4 regions of the Parabacteroides sp. genome follow, and region 3 is predicted to be linked to each of the others. Evidence: riboswitches for the same ligand, from Rfam matches in the RefSeq annotation. Region 3 holds a riboswitch; each other region holds the start of a gene.
What was found. A riboswitch is a leader RNA that binds a small molecule or an ion and turns the genes downstream of it on or off. The one in region 3 is predicted to bind cobalamin.
Positions count from the first base shown of each region.

Region 1: another riboswitch for cobalamin. It lies ahead of ACW6QF_RS13140 (porin family protein); the one in region 3 lies ahead of ACW6QF_RS09140 (TonB-dependent receptor plug domain-containing protein).
Region 2: another riboswitch for cobalamin. It lies ahead of ACW6QF_RS15930 (sirohydrochlorin cobaltochelatase); the one in region 3 lies ahead of ACW6QF_RS09140 (TonB-dependent receptor plug domain-containing protein).
Region 4: another riboswitch for cobalamin. It lies ahead of ACW6QF_RS11610 (ABC transporter substrate-binding protein); the one in region 3 lies ahead of ACW6QF_RS09140 (TonB-dependent receptor plug domain-containing protein).

Region 1 covers NZ_CDRTCT010000024.1:65,019-68,490, forward strand. The annotation lists gene priA (replication restart helicase PriA) at 1-444, opposite strand, end outside; gene ACW6QF_RS13135 (hypothetical protein) at 524-829, opposite strand; gene ACW6QF_RS13140 (porin family protein) at 813-1,400, opposite strand; cobalamin riboswitch at 1,748-1,945, opposite strand; gene murQ (N-acetylmuramic acid 6-phosphate etherase) at 2,008-2,823, opposite strand; gene ACW6QF_RS13150 (lactonase family protein) at 2,870-3,472, opposite strand, start outside.
Region 2 covers NZ_CDRTCT010000034.1:17,962-21,433, forward strand. The annotation lists gene ACW6QF_RS15925 (TonB-dependent receptor domain-containing protein) at 1-947, opposite strand, end outside; gene ACW6QF_RS15930 (sirohydrochlorin cobaltochelatase) at 944-1,876, opposite strand; cobalamin riboswitch at 2,015-2,214, opposite strand; gene aspT (aspartate-alanine antiporter) at 2,335-3,472, shown strand, end outside.
Region 3 covers NZ_CDRTCT010000015.1:46,357-49,828, reverse strand. The annotation lists gene atpD (F0F1 ATP synthase subunit beta) at 1-921, opposite strand, end outside; cobalamin riboswitch at 1,238-1,439, shown strand; gene ACW6QF_RS09140 (TonB-dependent receptor plug domain-containing protein) at 1,474-3,472, shown strand, end outside.
Region 4 covers NZ_CDRTCT010000020.1:86,632-90,103, reverse strand. The annotation lists gene ACW6QF_RS11615 (FecCD family ABC transporter permease) at 1-224, opposite strand, end outside; gene ACW6QF_RS11610 (ABC transporter substrate-binding protein) at 234-1,394, opposite strand; cobalamin riboswitch at 1,450-1,650, opposite strand; gene ACW6QF_RS11605 (precorrin-2 C(20)-methyltransferase) at 1,770-2,468, shown strand; gene ACW6QF_RS11600 (formate--tetrahydrofolate ligase) at 2,550-3,472, shown strand, end outside.

The DNA.
Region 1 (3,472 bases), on a different contig from region 3:
CAGCTCCGAAACAGTGAGTTTCAAGACGCCGGTAAAGGCATCCAGCACGGCCTGTTCATTCGGCCGCAAAGGGCCGTCGGCTTCAAACTCTTCATTATAGGTGACAGCCGTTTCACTCTCCAGTTTCAATCCGGAAGGCAAAGCCGCCTTGTAAACATCTCCTAATTTACACAGATAATAGGATGCGATCCATTTCCAGAAACGAAGTTGCGGCCGACGGAGCACAGGCGTGGCATCCAGCAGGGCATAAATCTCCTTCGTCTCGTACTGGCCGTCAGCCCCATGCTCGTGCACATCCATGACGATAGCCGTATAATAACGCTTCTTTCCGAAATGGACGATCACCCGGCAACCGGGCGTTACCGCCTGTTCCATATCGGGCGGTATGCTATAGGTATAGCTGTTCTCTAACGGAAGCGGGAGTATGACGTTTGCGTACTTCATATATTCATTAAGGCTCCAAAAATAATGAAAAGAAAAGTCATACACAAAAAAATCGCAAATTCCGCTCCTTGTTCGATGTTCAATCGAAAACAGGATTCTGAACCACCTCTCCCCATTCATATATCCAGACATTAACAGAGATCTTGGTCGGTTCGTCCGGTGTCGGGGGAACAGGATCGGGGTCGGGATCGGGATCAGGGTCAGGCACAGGATCGGGCACCGGGTCCGGATCAGGCTCTGCTTTGGGAATATTTGTAAAACTCTCTTCCGTAAAAGTGACGTTCAAGGCATACACATTATTCCGTTTGATAAAATTATGGTCATATCCATTCCTATCTATCCTATGCTTAAAATCAAAATAAATATATTTAGAACAGGATGGCAGCCGTAACCGACCAACCCCGGTTCTTGCCGTTCAAATCCAACTTGGATGCATTATAATCATCCGTCAAGCCGAGGGTGTAATTGAAGCCGACCTGCAAATGCTTGATCAGTTCCACACCGGCGCCCAAGTTCAAGCCGGCATTAAAGCTTTTAGCCTTCAACTGGTCTCCGACCGATCCCGGAATATCCCAGAACTTATCGCCGCCCACACGAAAACCGACATACGGACCGGCAGCCAGATATCCTTTGATAATAGGCAAACCGAATTTCCATTTCAGGTTGACCGGGACATCGATATAGTCATTCTTAATGTCTTTCTCGCTCTTCACGCCTATCCCTTTTTGCGAATAGAGGATAGCCGCATCAAAGCCGACTCCCATTATCGGAGCCATCACCTCCACCATCGGGCCGATATTGAATCCGGTCACATTATCCTTGCCGATCACCTCCTTGTTGAAATGGACAGACGAAACATTCAAACCGCCTTTTATACCGAACTTAATCTGGGATTTCGCAGGCATGGCTATCAATGTCATCACCATCAGCAACATAACCCCTACAATCTTTTTCATACCTGTTTTCTTTTATTAGTTAATATGAATTACAAATAAACGCACTTTTCCAATAATAAACAAATATCACCGCCTAAGTGTTGCCTAAGTTGAATTTCGACCGACTTCCAACAGTTATTTTCCTACGGACGGAGTAGGAACTTCCGTCCACAAAACCAGATTGATCCCATAATATTAGAAAGCATGAACCGGGGGGCGGAGCTCATCCCGCACGCAGATTCATGCCTCTTTTCCTAATTATTATGGCAAAATAATTAAAAACAAATAGATAGGCTACGGGAAACGGGGGATTAAGAAAGGCAAAAGCCTACGGCTTCACTGTTCTCTTCCGGCCTTTCCTCGAAGCCGTCGAAAAAATATGCGTTGCAGGTCTTCTGACTTACTTCCGGTATGAGCGCCTTCCCGACTCGCGTCAGTGGCATACAAAGAATTGCCCAATCCGTTTTGAAGCTTACAGCAGCGGGACTGTCCGGGATTTGCACCCGATTCCCTTTTAATCCTTTTCCGCAGATCGCGAAGCAGGAACAATGCATGGGACAAATATAGAGATATTTTCCATATATTCTTCATCTTCCTACAGAAAAAAAGTGAAACCGGTCCCGACTTGTTAGCCGTTGCGATAAGCCTCGACGGCTTCCCGGACGGAGCCGTACATCAACAGCAGATGGCGGGACTGGTGATAAGGAAGACCCAATTCCTCAGCAACCATGCGGGTTCCACGGTCTATAAGTTTCTGATTGGTGAGCTGCATATCGACCATCCGGTTCCCCTTGACCCGTCCGAGCCGGATCATGACGGAGGTGGAGATCATGTTCAGGATCATTTTCTGTCCCGTCCCGGATTTCATGCGGGAACTGCCGGTGACAAACTCCGGCCCGACAATCATTTCGATGGCGACATCGGCCACCGCCGCCATCGGCGAATCGGGATTGCTGGAAATGGAGGCGGTCAGGATGCCTTGTTCACGCGCTTTGCGAAGGGCACCGATCACATAGGGAGTCGTTCCGGAAGCGGCAATACCGATCACAGTATCCTTCGTATCGACCTGATGCTCCAACAATTCCTGCCAGCCGCGTTCCTCATCGTCTTCGGCATTCTCCACCGGATTCCGGAGGGCGGTATCGCCACCGGCTATCAAGCCGATAATCAGTGTGGGAGGCATCCCGAACGTCGGAGGGACTTCTGAAGCGTCCAAAACCCCCAACCGTCCGCTGGTCCCGGCTCCCAGATAAAAGATCCGTCCGCCCTGCTTCATGCGGGGAACGATCTGCAAAACCAATTCTTCTATCCGGGGGATGGCCCTTCGGACAGCCAACGCCACTTTCCGGTCTTCCGCATTGATCTCTTCGAGCAACTCCCGGACGGACATCCGTTCCAGGTCGTCATAGAGAGAATCCTGTTCTGTTATCTTGATGAACGACATAGCTTATTACAATTAGGAAAGGCAAAGCTACTAAAAAATATCAGATTCACATATCAGCCAACTTCAAGCAAACAGGCTTGCTTACCCGGATGTCTTTTCCCGTATCTCTCAATAAGCCGCTTTGCTTGTCTATAGCGTACACCTGCACGACATTACTGTCCCGGCAGGCGCAAAGCAGGAACTTGCCATTGGGAGTGATGACGAAATTACGCGGATGAATGCCGGTCGGCTGATAGCCGACCTTTGCCAGTTGCCCGTCTGCCGGATCGATGGAGAAAATCGCGATGCCGTCGCCTTTCAGACGGTTGGAGGCATACAGGAAACGGCCGTCCGGTGTGATGTGTATATCGGCGCTGCCGGAGACATGCAACGTGTCGGCTTCCACAAACCGGACCGGGGCAAGGTTGCCTTTGTCGTAATGCATGAAAGCGACGCGGCCCGAAAGCTCGCTGACCAGATACGCCCATTTCCCGTTCGGATGGAAAACCGTATGGCGCGGGCCTTCTCCCGCCGGCAAACTAAAAGAGGCAGGCGTTCCTTCCCGCAGGCTCAAACCCTTATCGGAAGCGACGATATCGTATTTATAGATCCGGTCCGTTCCCAAGTCGTTGGCATACAGAAAACGCTCATCCGGCGAGGCGTACACGCA
Region 2 (3,472 bases), on a different contig from region 3:
TTATAAGTCACCCAGTCGGCGTCGGCAGGAATCCAGTCGAGGTTGCTGGCAATCGTCCGCTTGTCCGACCAACCCATACCGCCAACGATTTCCAGTGTGGAAACAGGACGGAACGTCAGATCCAGGTCAAAACCTTTCGAAACTTCGCGGCCGATTTGCGCCCGAACGCCTTTTTCTTCTACCGCCCCGTTGTTTTCGATCGTTTTGTTGCCGATGTTTTTTACAACGTTGTGTTTACGGATGTAGAATACGCTACCGTTCAATTCCAACATACGGTTCAGTTCGTAACGTGCTCCGAGTTCGAGCTGGTAACCTTTCTCTGGTTTGAATACTTCACCATCCGATTTGTCGGGATTGAATTCTTTTCCGTTCTTGTCGAGGTAAATATAGTTGGCATTGTAAGTCGTATTGTTCGGCTTGAAGAAAGAGGCTGCCGAAGCATAGACGGAAACTTCCGGTATGGGCAGATAAACAAGGCCGGCGCGGTAGGTCACAGCGTTGTTTTTAATGCTTGTCCAGTCCGTACGGTTCTTTTCGTCGTAGTGCTGGCGTCCGTCGTTGATGGTTGCCGTCGCTTTTTTATAACGGTAATTGTCGTAACGCAATCCGAACATCCCTTTCCATTGATCGTTGACCTCGATGACGTCGTGAAGGTAGAAACCGTTGGTCTGGTAACGGCTGATGGAGGCTGCCGAAACCTTGCTGTCCCACCAGTCGCGCACGTAATGCGGATTCTGGACCGGGAGCATCGCGTTAAGGCCCGGACCGTAAACGTCGCCATCCTTATATCCTGTGTAATTGGTATAGTCGAAGAACGAATAGTTCCAGCCAGCCGTGTAATATAGATCATGACGATCCCGGAAGCAAACCAGAGGAAAAACAAGATACTGAGCGGCAGGCCCAATATCTTGTGTAGATTCTTTAGTAGTTTTGTAAACATGTCTTATTCATATTTTTCTTTACCCTTGGCATAATCCTTTTTCTTCTTGACTATGTCCAGATATTTGTGGGTAGCGTTGAAGCGGGCATGTTCCACGAATATATTCTGGATAGCCGGATTTTGTCCGAGTCCTTCCATGAAGACCGTTACTTCGTATCCCTGTTTCTCAAGTTCGTCCTTCCAATCTCCGGCAATATCATTCTTGGCATGTTCGCCGGCAACGAACATGAAAGGCATTAGCCTGACTTTTTTGTATCCTCCCTTTTTTATCTGGTTCAATGCGTCGTCGAAAGAAGGATAACCTTCGATTGTCCCGACTACGTAGTTGCCGAATCCTTTAGCTTTCAACATATAATCCATCATGGCATATTGTGCCGTGGTAGGCGTGTAAGTGCCGTGTCCGACCAGCAAGACGGCGCCGTCCCGGATTCCATTAGGCGTGATCGCGGCTATGGTGGCTTCATAATCTTCCGGAGTGAAAAGGAGTGGAGTGCCGATGCGTATTTCCTTGAAACCCTTTTCCTGTGAGGTTACGTCTTTGCGTAGGGATTCCATCTCGATCCCTTCGATGATGTTGGACGATTGAATCAATACATGGGTATATCCTTCGGCCTTCAGCCTGGCGAGCGCCTCTTCCGGATTTGATTTATGTATGCCGCGTGTTTTCAGGCGGAAAGCGATGATACGGGAAGTCCAGGCTTCGCGGACTTCGATACCAGGAAAAGCATCAGCCATCTTTTTGTTGATGGCGTCGATAGTTAGGGCACGCGTGTCGTCGTGAGTCGTTCCGAAATGTACGACCAGTACGGCTGCTTTATCACCCGTTTGCATGGAGGCAAACATATCCGATTCGACAAAATTACCTTCTGCCTGTATGGATTGCATGAAGATGCAAAACAGGAAAGATAGCAGGTTGATTAATTTGTTCTTGTTCATAAGCAATTAATTTATTATTAAATAGATATAGACATGCTAAGAGAACAACCCGCAAAAAGGGCTGCCTGCCAACATTTCTTTTTTCTGAAAAAAGTTTGTCTTATGTATGTGTCAATAGCTTTCCTGGCCCCGGGAGAGTTATTATTGTCTTGCCTGGCAGGTTTCCTGACTCAGCCTTTTCGGAAAGCGGCCTTCCCATCCTTCCGGATAGTGGCATGGAGATTGCTTTCTTCTTCAATATGGCTTTACAGTAGCGGGCACTGTTCCGGATTTTCACCGGATTCCCTTTTATACAATTGCCGGATGGCAGTTATATCACCTAAGCGGGGGCAAAGATATATATTTATTTAGAAATGTCAATTATAAATTTAACTCTGCTTTCGTTTGGTTTAACACAACAACTCTTTCCCCTGTCGTGTTTCATTATCAATTTTATTAACGCCAAAAAAAATAGATATATGGAATGGTTTGCCAATTTGCTCCGGCATTACCCGGAGCTTGCCATCTTTCTCACGCTGGCTTTCGGTTTCTGGATCGGTAAATTCAAGATTAAAAAGTTCACGTTAGGAACGGTAACCAGCGTCTTGCTGGTCGGTGTGTTGATCGGGCAATTGCATATCGATATCGGAGCTCCGTTGAAATCGGTATTTTTTCTGATGTTCTTGTTTGCCGTAGGGTATAGTGTCGGTCCGCAATTCTTCCGGGGATTGAAAAAGGAGGGATTGCCACAGGTTTTGTTTGCCGTCGTGATGTGCCTGTTCTGTTTGCTGGCCCCGTTTGTGCTGGCGAAGATCATGGGCTATTCTGCCGGAGAGGCTGCCGGCCTGCTGGCGGGTTCACAGACGATATCCGCCGTACTCGGTGTGGCCGAAGATACGATCAACCAGTTGGGCATACCGGCGGCAGATAAAACGGACATGATCAATGTCATGCCGGTTGCCTATGCCGTCTCTTATATTTTCGGTACGGCCGGATCCGCCTGGATCATGAGCGACATCGCTCCCCGTCTGTTGGGAGGGATCGAATCGGTCAAGAAAGCCTGTCGCGAGCTGGAAGCCAAAATGGGTTCGGATGACGAAAGCGAACAACCGGGCTTCATGCCTGCCGCCCGTCCGATCACGTTCCGCGCCTACAAGATCAGCAACGACTGGTTCGGGGCGGGAAAGACCGTGAAGGAGTTGGAAGATTATCTGGAGGGACAGGGAAGACGCCTCTTCGTCGAGCGGGTCCGTATCGATGGTGTGATCCGGGATGCGAAACCCGACCGGATGCTCTTGAAAGGAAACGAAGTCGTGCTCAGCGGCCGACGTGAATTTGTGATCGGAGAGGAGGACTGGATCGGCGATGAAGTCAATGATATCGAGTTGCTGGACTTTCCGGCCGAAACTCTGCCCGTATTGATTTCCCGCAAGAAATATGCAGGCATGACAGTCGCCAAACTGCGTAAACTGCCGGTTATGCACGGTGTCAGTATCAAGAGCATCAAACGTGCCGGCATCAACATACCGGTTTTGGCCGCCACGGTGATCGATCCCGGCGATATGCTGGAACTGGTCGGTACGAAATTGGAGGTGAATGCGGCAGCCGATACGTTAG
Region 3 (3,472 bases):
ACCGACGGCAGACGGCATACGTCCCAACAAGGCGGATACTTCCGAACCGGCCTGCGTGAACCGGAAGATGTTGTCGATAAAGAAAAGGATGTCTTTCGTTTCCCCTTCTACCGCCAGGTCACGGAAAGACTCGGCGATCGTCAGTCCCGAAAGGGCTACCGAAGAGCGGGCTCCCGGCGGTTCGTTCATCTGCCCGAAGACCAGTGTCGCCTGCGACTTGGCCAGTTCGCCGTAGTCGATCTTGGACAAGTCCCAATGGCCGGCCTCCATGCTTTTCTTGAATGCTTCGCCGTAGCGGATGACTCCGGATTGGATCATCTCGCGCAGCAGGTCGTTTCCTTCGCGTGTACGTTCGCCCACACCGGCAAAGACGGAGAACCCGTTGTTCTTCTTTGCGATGTTGTTGATCAGCTCCATGATCAGGACCGTCTTTCCTACGCCGGCTCCTCCGAACAGACCGATCTTGCCTCCTTTGGAATAGGGTTCGAGCAGGTCGATCACTTTGATGCCGGTGTACAAGACTTCACGGCTGGTGGTCAGGTCCTCGAACTTGGGCGGTTCACGATGGATCGGAAGGGCCCCTTTCTTGTCGAGTTCGGTCATTCCGTCGATGGGGTTCCCCGTCACGTTCATCAAACGCCCCTTTACCTGGTCGCCGACCGGCATCGTGATGGGCGAACCGTGTGAAACGGCTTCCATTCCCCTCTTCAGTCCGTCTGTCGTATCCATCGCTACGGTGCGGACCGTGTTTTCCCCAATATGCTGCTGGACTTCCACAATCAGGATTTTCCCGTTGGAGCGGGTTATCTCCATTGCGTCGTGGATACGGGGAAGCGATATCTTTTCTTCCTTGTCATTATCGAAATGAATGTCCACGACCGGACCGATAACCTGTGAGATATAACCTTTTATTTCTCCCATACAATCTCTTTTTTTCCTTAATCCTATTCAAATCATCGGTTGCAATATTACGAATAATGGATTTCCGAAAACCGGAAATGTTACTTTTTGAGTCTTTTTGCACTTAGTTAAATGTTCAACTCATTTCAACCTATTCTGAAATGAACCAATTGAGTTCTGAAATAAACCAAAATGACGGAAATAACTTGTTTTGTAAATCGTAGAGAAAGAAGTACCTAAGCGGGAAGTGACGTTTTGCCGGCAAAAAACGGGTGAAATGTTTTGCATTGTTAAATAAAAAGGAATAAACCGATGACGAATTATCTGTTTTTTCTTATCTTTGCGACCGGATTATGGTGTAACCGTATTTGCTTCCGCTGACGGTTAGTAAAAGGGAATCCGGTGAAAGTCCGGAGCTGTACCCGTAGCTGTAAGTTCTGTAAACCCCGGCAAATCTTGTTACCACTGACGTTTTAGTTGGGAAGGTAGCCGTTCAAGGGAGAACAAGCCAGAAAACCTGCCATTATTCATTATACAATCCTTCGGGTAAAGGGGTTGATGAATCAAAAAGGTATGCAGTATATTCTTATAAAACGATTGTCAGGCTTGTTATGTGCCTGGCTGTTTCCGTTTGCCGCTTTGTATGCGCAGGTAGACACGACAACCTACCACCAGCTTTCGGGTGTCGAGGTGTTGGGAAAGGTACGCCCTTCCGTAACCCGCGAGAGCACGCCGCTCCAGGTGATGGACAAGGCCGGGATCGAACGGCTCGGCGTGCAAGATTTGTCGGAAGCCGTGAAGCGTTTCTCCGGCGTGACCGTGCAGGATTACGGAGGCATAGGCGGATTGAAAACCGTTTCCGTCCGCAGCCTCGGCGCCAAGCATACGGCTGTCAGCTACGACGGGGTGACGGTCACGGACGCACAGAGCGGGCAGGTGGATATCAGCCGCTTCTCACTGGATAATGTCGATATGGTCTCTTTGTCGATCGGGCAGGCGGATGACATCTTTCAGACGGCACGGGTGTATGCGTCGGCGGGGGCGTTGAACATAAAGACTGCAGTTCCCCGTTTTGAGCAAAAGCCATCTCATGTATGGTTGCAGGTTAAAGGCGGTTCGTTTGGATTTGTGAATCCTTCCCTTCGTTACGAGCAAAAATTAGGAACAAAATATGCTGCAACTTTGAATGCGGATTACCAACATGCCGATGGCCGATATCCTTTTACATTTACCAATGGCAATATCGTGACAGAGGAAAAAAGGCATAACAGCGATATCGACAGCTATCATGGGGAAATGAATTTCTTCGCTGATTGGGCGAAGGCCGGGAAAATGCAATTGAAGGGATATTGGTTTGACTCTGACCGCGGATTACCCGGATCAGTCGTGCTGTATAGCGATTACCATAAAGAACGTTTGGAAAACAGGAACGGTTTTGTGCAGGCGAATTATGAGAATCGTCTGAATCATGTTTTTGCTTTTAAAATATTGGGTAAATTCGATTACGCTTGGACACGTTATAGGGACTTCCATAGTCAATATGAGAATGGACAGCAAAAAGATGTATATACGCAACGGGAAATATATGGTTCGGCGGCTTTTCTGTATACGCCCAAGGAATATTGGTCTTTTTCGTTGGCGGAAGATGTCTATTACAATACGTTAGACGCAACTACTCCCAAATGTCCTTTCCCGGAACGATTGACCTCGTTGACCGCTGTTGCAGCCCAATATAAAAATCCCAGGCTTACGGCAACGGCCAGTTTGCTCGGTACGTTTATTACGGAAACATTGGAAATAGGCGAAGCTGCCCCTGACCGTTCGAAATTGTCACCGGCGGTAAGTCTCTCTTATCGTTTGTTCCCAGAACAGAATTTACGACTCAGGGCTTCGTACAAACACTCATACCGCATACCGACGTTCAATGATTTGTATTATGATCGTCTCGGCAACCGGATGCTTCATCCGGAAAAAGCCACACAATATAACATAGGAATGACCTGGAGCGAGTCTTTCTCCGATTTATCACTTGATTATGTCAGTTTCTCGGTTGACGGCTATTACAATAAGGTAAAAGATAAGATTGTCGCCCTGCCGACTATGTTTATCTGGAAGATGATGAATATGGGGAAGGTGAACATCGGAGGTCTGGATGTGAACGCTTCTGCACAGTTACGCTTGCCGGCATCCTTTTCGGTTTTATTGGATGGCTCATATACATGGCAACATGCGGTAGATCGGACTACTAAAGGTTCAAAGATTTACGGAGACCAGATTCCTTATACACCGGAACATGCAGGGACTGTTTCCGTAGGAGTGGAACATCCCTGGTTGAATGCGACTTGGACGTTGATGGCTGTCGGAGACCGTTATTCTTTGCAACAGAATATTCCGGAGAATTTAATTGATGGATATGTTGAGCAGCAACTCTCTTTTAACAGGACATTTTCGTTACGACATTGTTCGCTTCGTTTACAGGCGGAAATTCTGAATATCGGAAATGTCACGTATGATGTGATTCGCTATTATCCGATGCCCGGACGGTCTTTCCGGGCAAGCGTGAGATTTGTAT
Region 4 (3,472 bases), on a different contig from region 3:
CTTATCGCCAGGCCCGCTCCCGCCACCAAAGCTGTCAACGCCTGCGGGAGACGTGATTTCCAGACGATATTCTGCCACGTCACCGGCTCGTCTCCCAGTCCGCAAACAATGTTCCAGACAGACTTCAACGGGATAGACACCGATCCTAACACCAGGTTCAGGAACATCAGGACCAGGATAGACGCTACGATGAGCGACATCAGAAAAGTAGTGGAATGTCTCATTCGTGCAACTTATTTAAGTCGTGCATAATAAACAGGCGTATGATCGGGCAACAGGTCCGGGTGGAATATATGCAGCAGGTCGGCCAGCACGACTTCCGGCTCGGTCGGCATGCTTTCGTAGAAGGGCGTATCTTTCATGTTGCAATAGATGATCCCTTTCTCCTTGAAGGCACGGAAATCGGCATAACGCGGGTCCTGCTCCTTCAACGCCCCATAGCTGAACGTGCCCAGATAGCTGTTCACGATGCGCCAGTAATCGGCTTCGTCACCCTGGTTATAGACCGTTTCGAAGTCGAGCGTCACACCTCCCGAACGTTTGTCGTCTTTCAGGAAATAGTCGGCCCCGGCATCCTTGAAAAGTTGGGCGAGGAAGCTTTCCCCTCCCACGGCATACCAGTTTCCGCCCCGCATCTCGCCGCTCAGCACGACCGGGCGTCTCTTCACTTTTCCTTCCGCCGTCAGTTCCTTCAACTCATTGTAGCGTGCCGCGATGGCGTCGAATGTCTCGTTCGCCTTTTGCTCCTGTCCCAACAGCAGGCCGACGAACTTCACCCATTCCGCCTGTCCCAACGGCGTCATCTCCTTATAGCCTAAATGCGGGATCAACGGGATCCCGACATCCTTCAAGGTCTCGTATCCGCCCCGTTTGAAAGGCGAGACAAGGATCAGGTCGGGGTTCATGCTCATGATCACCTCGTTGTCGAAATTCCCTTCTATACCGATCTTGGCAGTCTTCCCGCTCTTCAGGCGTTCGTTCATCTCCCGGTTGAACAGATGCCGGGTGCTGGTTACTCCCACGACCTTGTCCAGTTCGCCCATCTTGATAAAGTTGGACAACTGCAAGGATGTCATACAGATAACACTTCTGATGGGTGTCTCGATCACGGTGTACGATCCGGGGATGCCGGCAGGTTTCGTTCCTCTCCTGACAAGCGCATAATGGAAAGTCGTACTTTCCTCATTCTGCGGGTCCTGGATATCCAGCAAGACATATCCGTCCCGATAGGACAATTCGAAACCACGGGCATACTCCGGCACGATACGGACACCGGAAAACGCGCTTTCTTCCGTCGTCTCCACCTTGTCGGTCTGTTGATTGTTTTTGGTCGTACACGAGGATACGACACACAACGACATAAGCAGGCAACACCCTGCCAGGTATTTTTTCATATTCAATATTATTTTATTTCACCGGACAAGCCTTGTCCACCCCACGAGGACGAAACTCTTCCAAACCGAAACGGCAGGTCTTCTGACTTACTTCCATCCCGGACACCTTCCCGATCCCCCGATCAGTGGCATAGAGTATTGCCGGCATGTTTCCGAAGTTTCACAGCAGCGTGGTCTGTCCGGGATTTCCACCCGGTTCCCTTTTCATCCCTGTCCTGTAAGGAGGACAGGAAAACCTGTTTCAAGGGACAAATATAATAATATTACTTTTCATTCAAGAGAAAAATGACAGACAAATCCTTTTTTCTTACGAGCTGCCATTTGGAAAGTTGCGCGATTTTCCTCACTTTTGCGCACTAAATAAATCAAACGCACATGTCGTACCCTATCTGCTTCGTATCACTCGGTCCGGGAGACCCCGAACTGATCACCCTGAAAGGCTTGAAAAAACTTCGACAGGCCGATATCATCTATTGTCCCGCCACCATGAGCAAGAGCGGGCAACCCCTCTCCCGTGCGGCCCGTATCATCGAAGAACTGGAAATCGGGAAATCCGCGATCCGGCTCTTCACGCTCCCGATGAGCAAAGACCGTACCGAAGCCTGGAAAGTCTACGATGCCCTGTATGAGAAGGCCGTATCCGCCTGCGACGAAGGGAAAAAGGTGGTCATTGTGGCGGAAGGCGATGCCGGGTTCTATTCTTCCATACAATATATATACGACAAATTCAAGGAGAACCGCATCGAAGTGGAACGAACCGCCGGAATCCCCGCTTTCATTGCGGCAGGCGCCTTGGCCGGTTTGCATATCGTCAAACAGGAAGAACAGATCATCGTCATACCCGGAATGCTGACGGCGGAAGAATTGTCGGAAAAGATCAAGGCCGGCTACGTGATCGTCATCATGAAGTTGTCCCAATGCGTGGAGGCCGTCCATACCTGCATCCGGTTACATCCGGAAGCGAACTTCCACTATTTCGAGAATGTCGGGACCGGGAAAGAGTTCTATACCTCCGACCCGAAACAAATTCAGGGAAAAATATTCCCATACTTTTCCCTGATGATCATCCAATAACAGCTAAACCACCCGACCTTTTATTTTGTTATTATATAAAAATATATTTACTTTTGTTTTCCACTTAAACTTACATAAGACATGAAATCGGACATAGAAATTGCAAGAGAGGTCTCTCTGCGCAAGATAAAAGAAATCGCGACCGGATTAGGCATCCCGCGCGAAGAAGTTCAGAATTACGGCAGATACATCGCCAAAATACCTCTCCATCTGATCGACGAAGAGAAGATCAAACAACACAATCTGATCCTGGTTACGGCTATCACTCCTACGAAAGCGGGCATCGGCAAGACGACCGTTTCGATCGGACTGGCTTTGGGATTGAACAAGATCGGTAAAAAGGCGGTCGTCGCCTTGCGCGAACCATCACTGGGCCCGTGCTTCGGCATGAAGGGCGGAGCGGCCGGAGGCGGATACTCGCAGGTGTTGCCGATGGAGAACATCAACCTGCATTTTACAGGAGACTTCCATGCGGTTACTTCCGCCCACAATATGATCACGGCGTTGCTGGACAACTACATCTACCAGACGCGTAACACCTGCGAGGGCCTGAAAGAGATCAAATGGAAACGCGTGCTGGACGTGAACGACCGCAGCCTGCGCAACATCGTTTCCGGTCTGGGCGGATCGGCCAACGGCGTACCGACGGAGACAGGCTTCGACATCACGCCCGCATCGGAAATCATGGCGATCCTTTGCCTGGCTACGGATATCGAGGATTTGAAACGACGTGTCGGCAACATCCTGTTGGGATACACGAACGATGACAAGCCTTTCACCGTAAACGACCTGGGAGTGGCCGGAGCGATCACGGTATTGCTGAAAGACGCCCTCCTGCCCAACCTGGTGCAGACAACCGAGAACACGGCTGCCTTCGTGCACGGAGGCCCGTTCGCCAACATCGCACACGGCTGCAACTCCGTCCTGGCGACCAAGATGGCGCTGACGTATGGCGATTATGTCATTACGGAGGCCGGATTCGGCGCCGACTTAGGAGCTGAAAA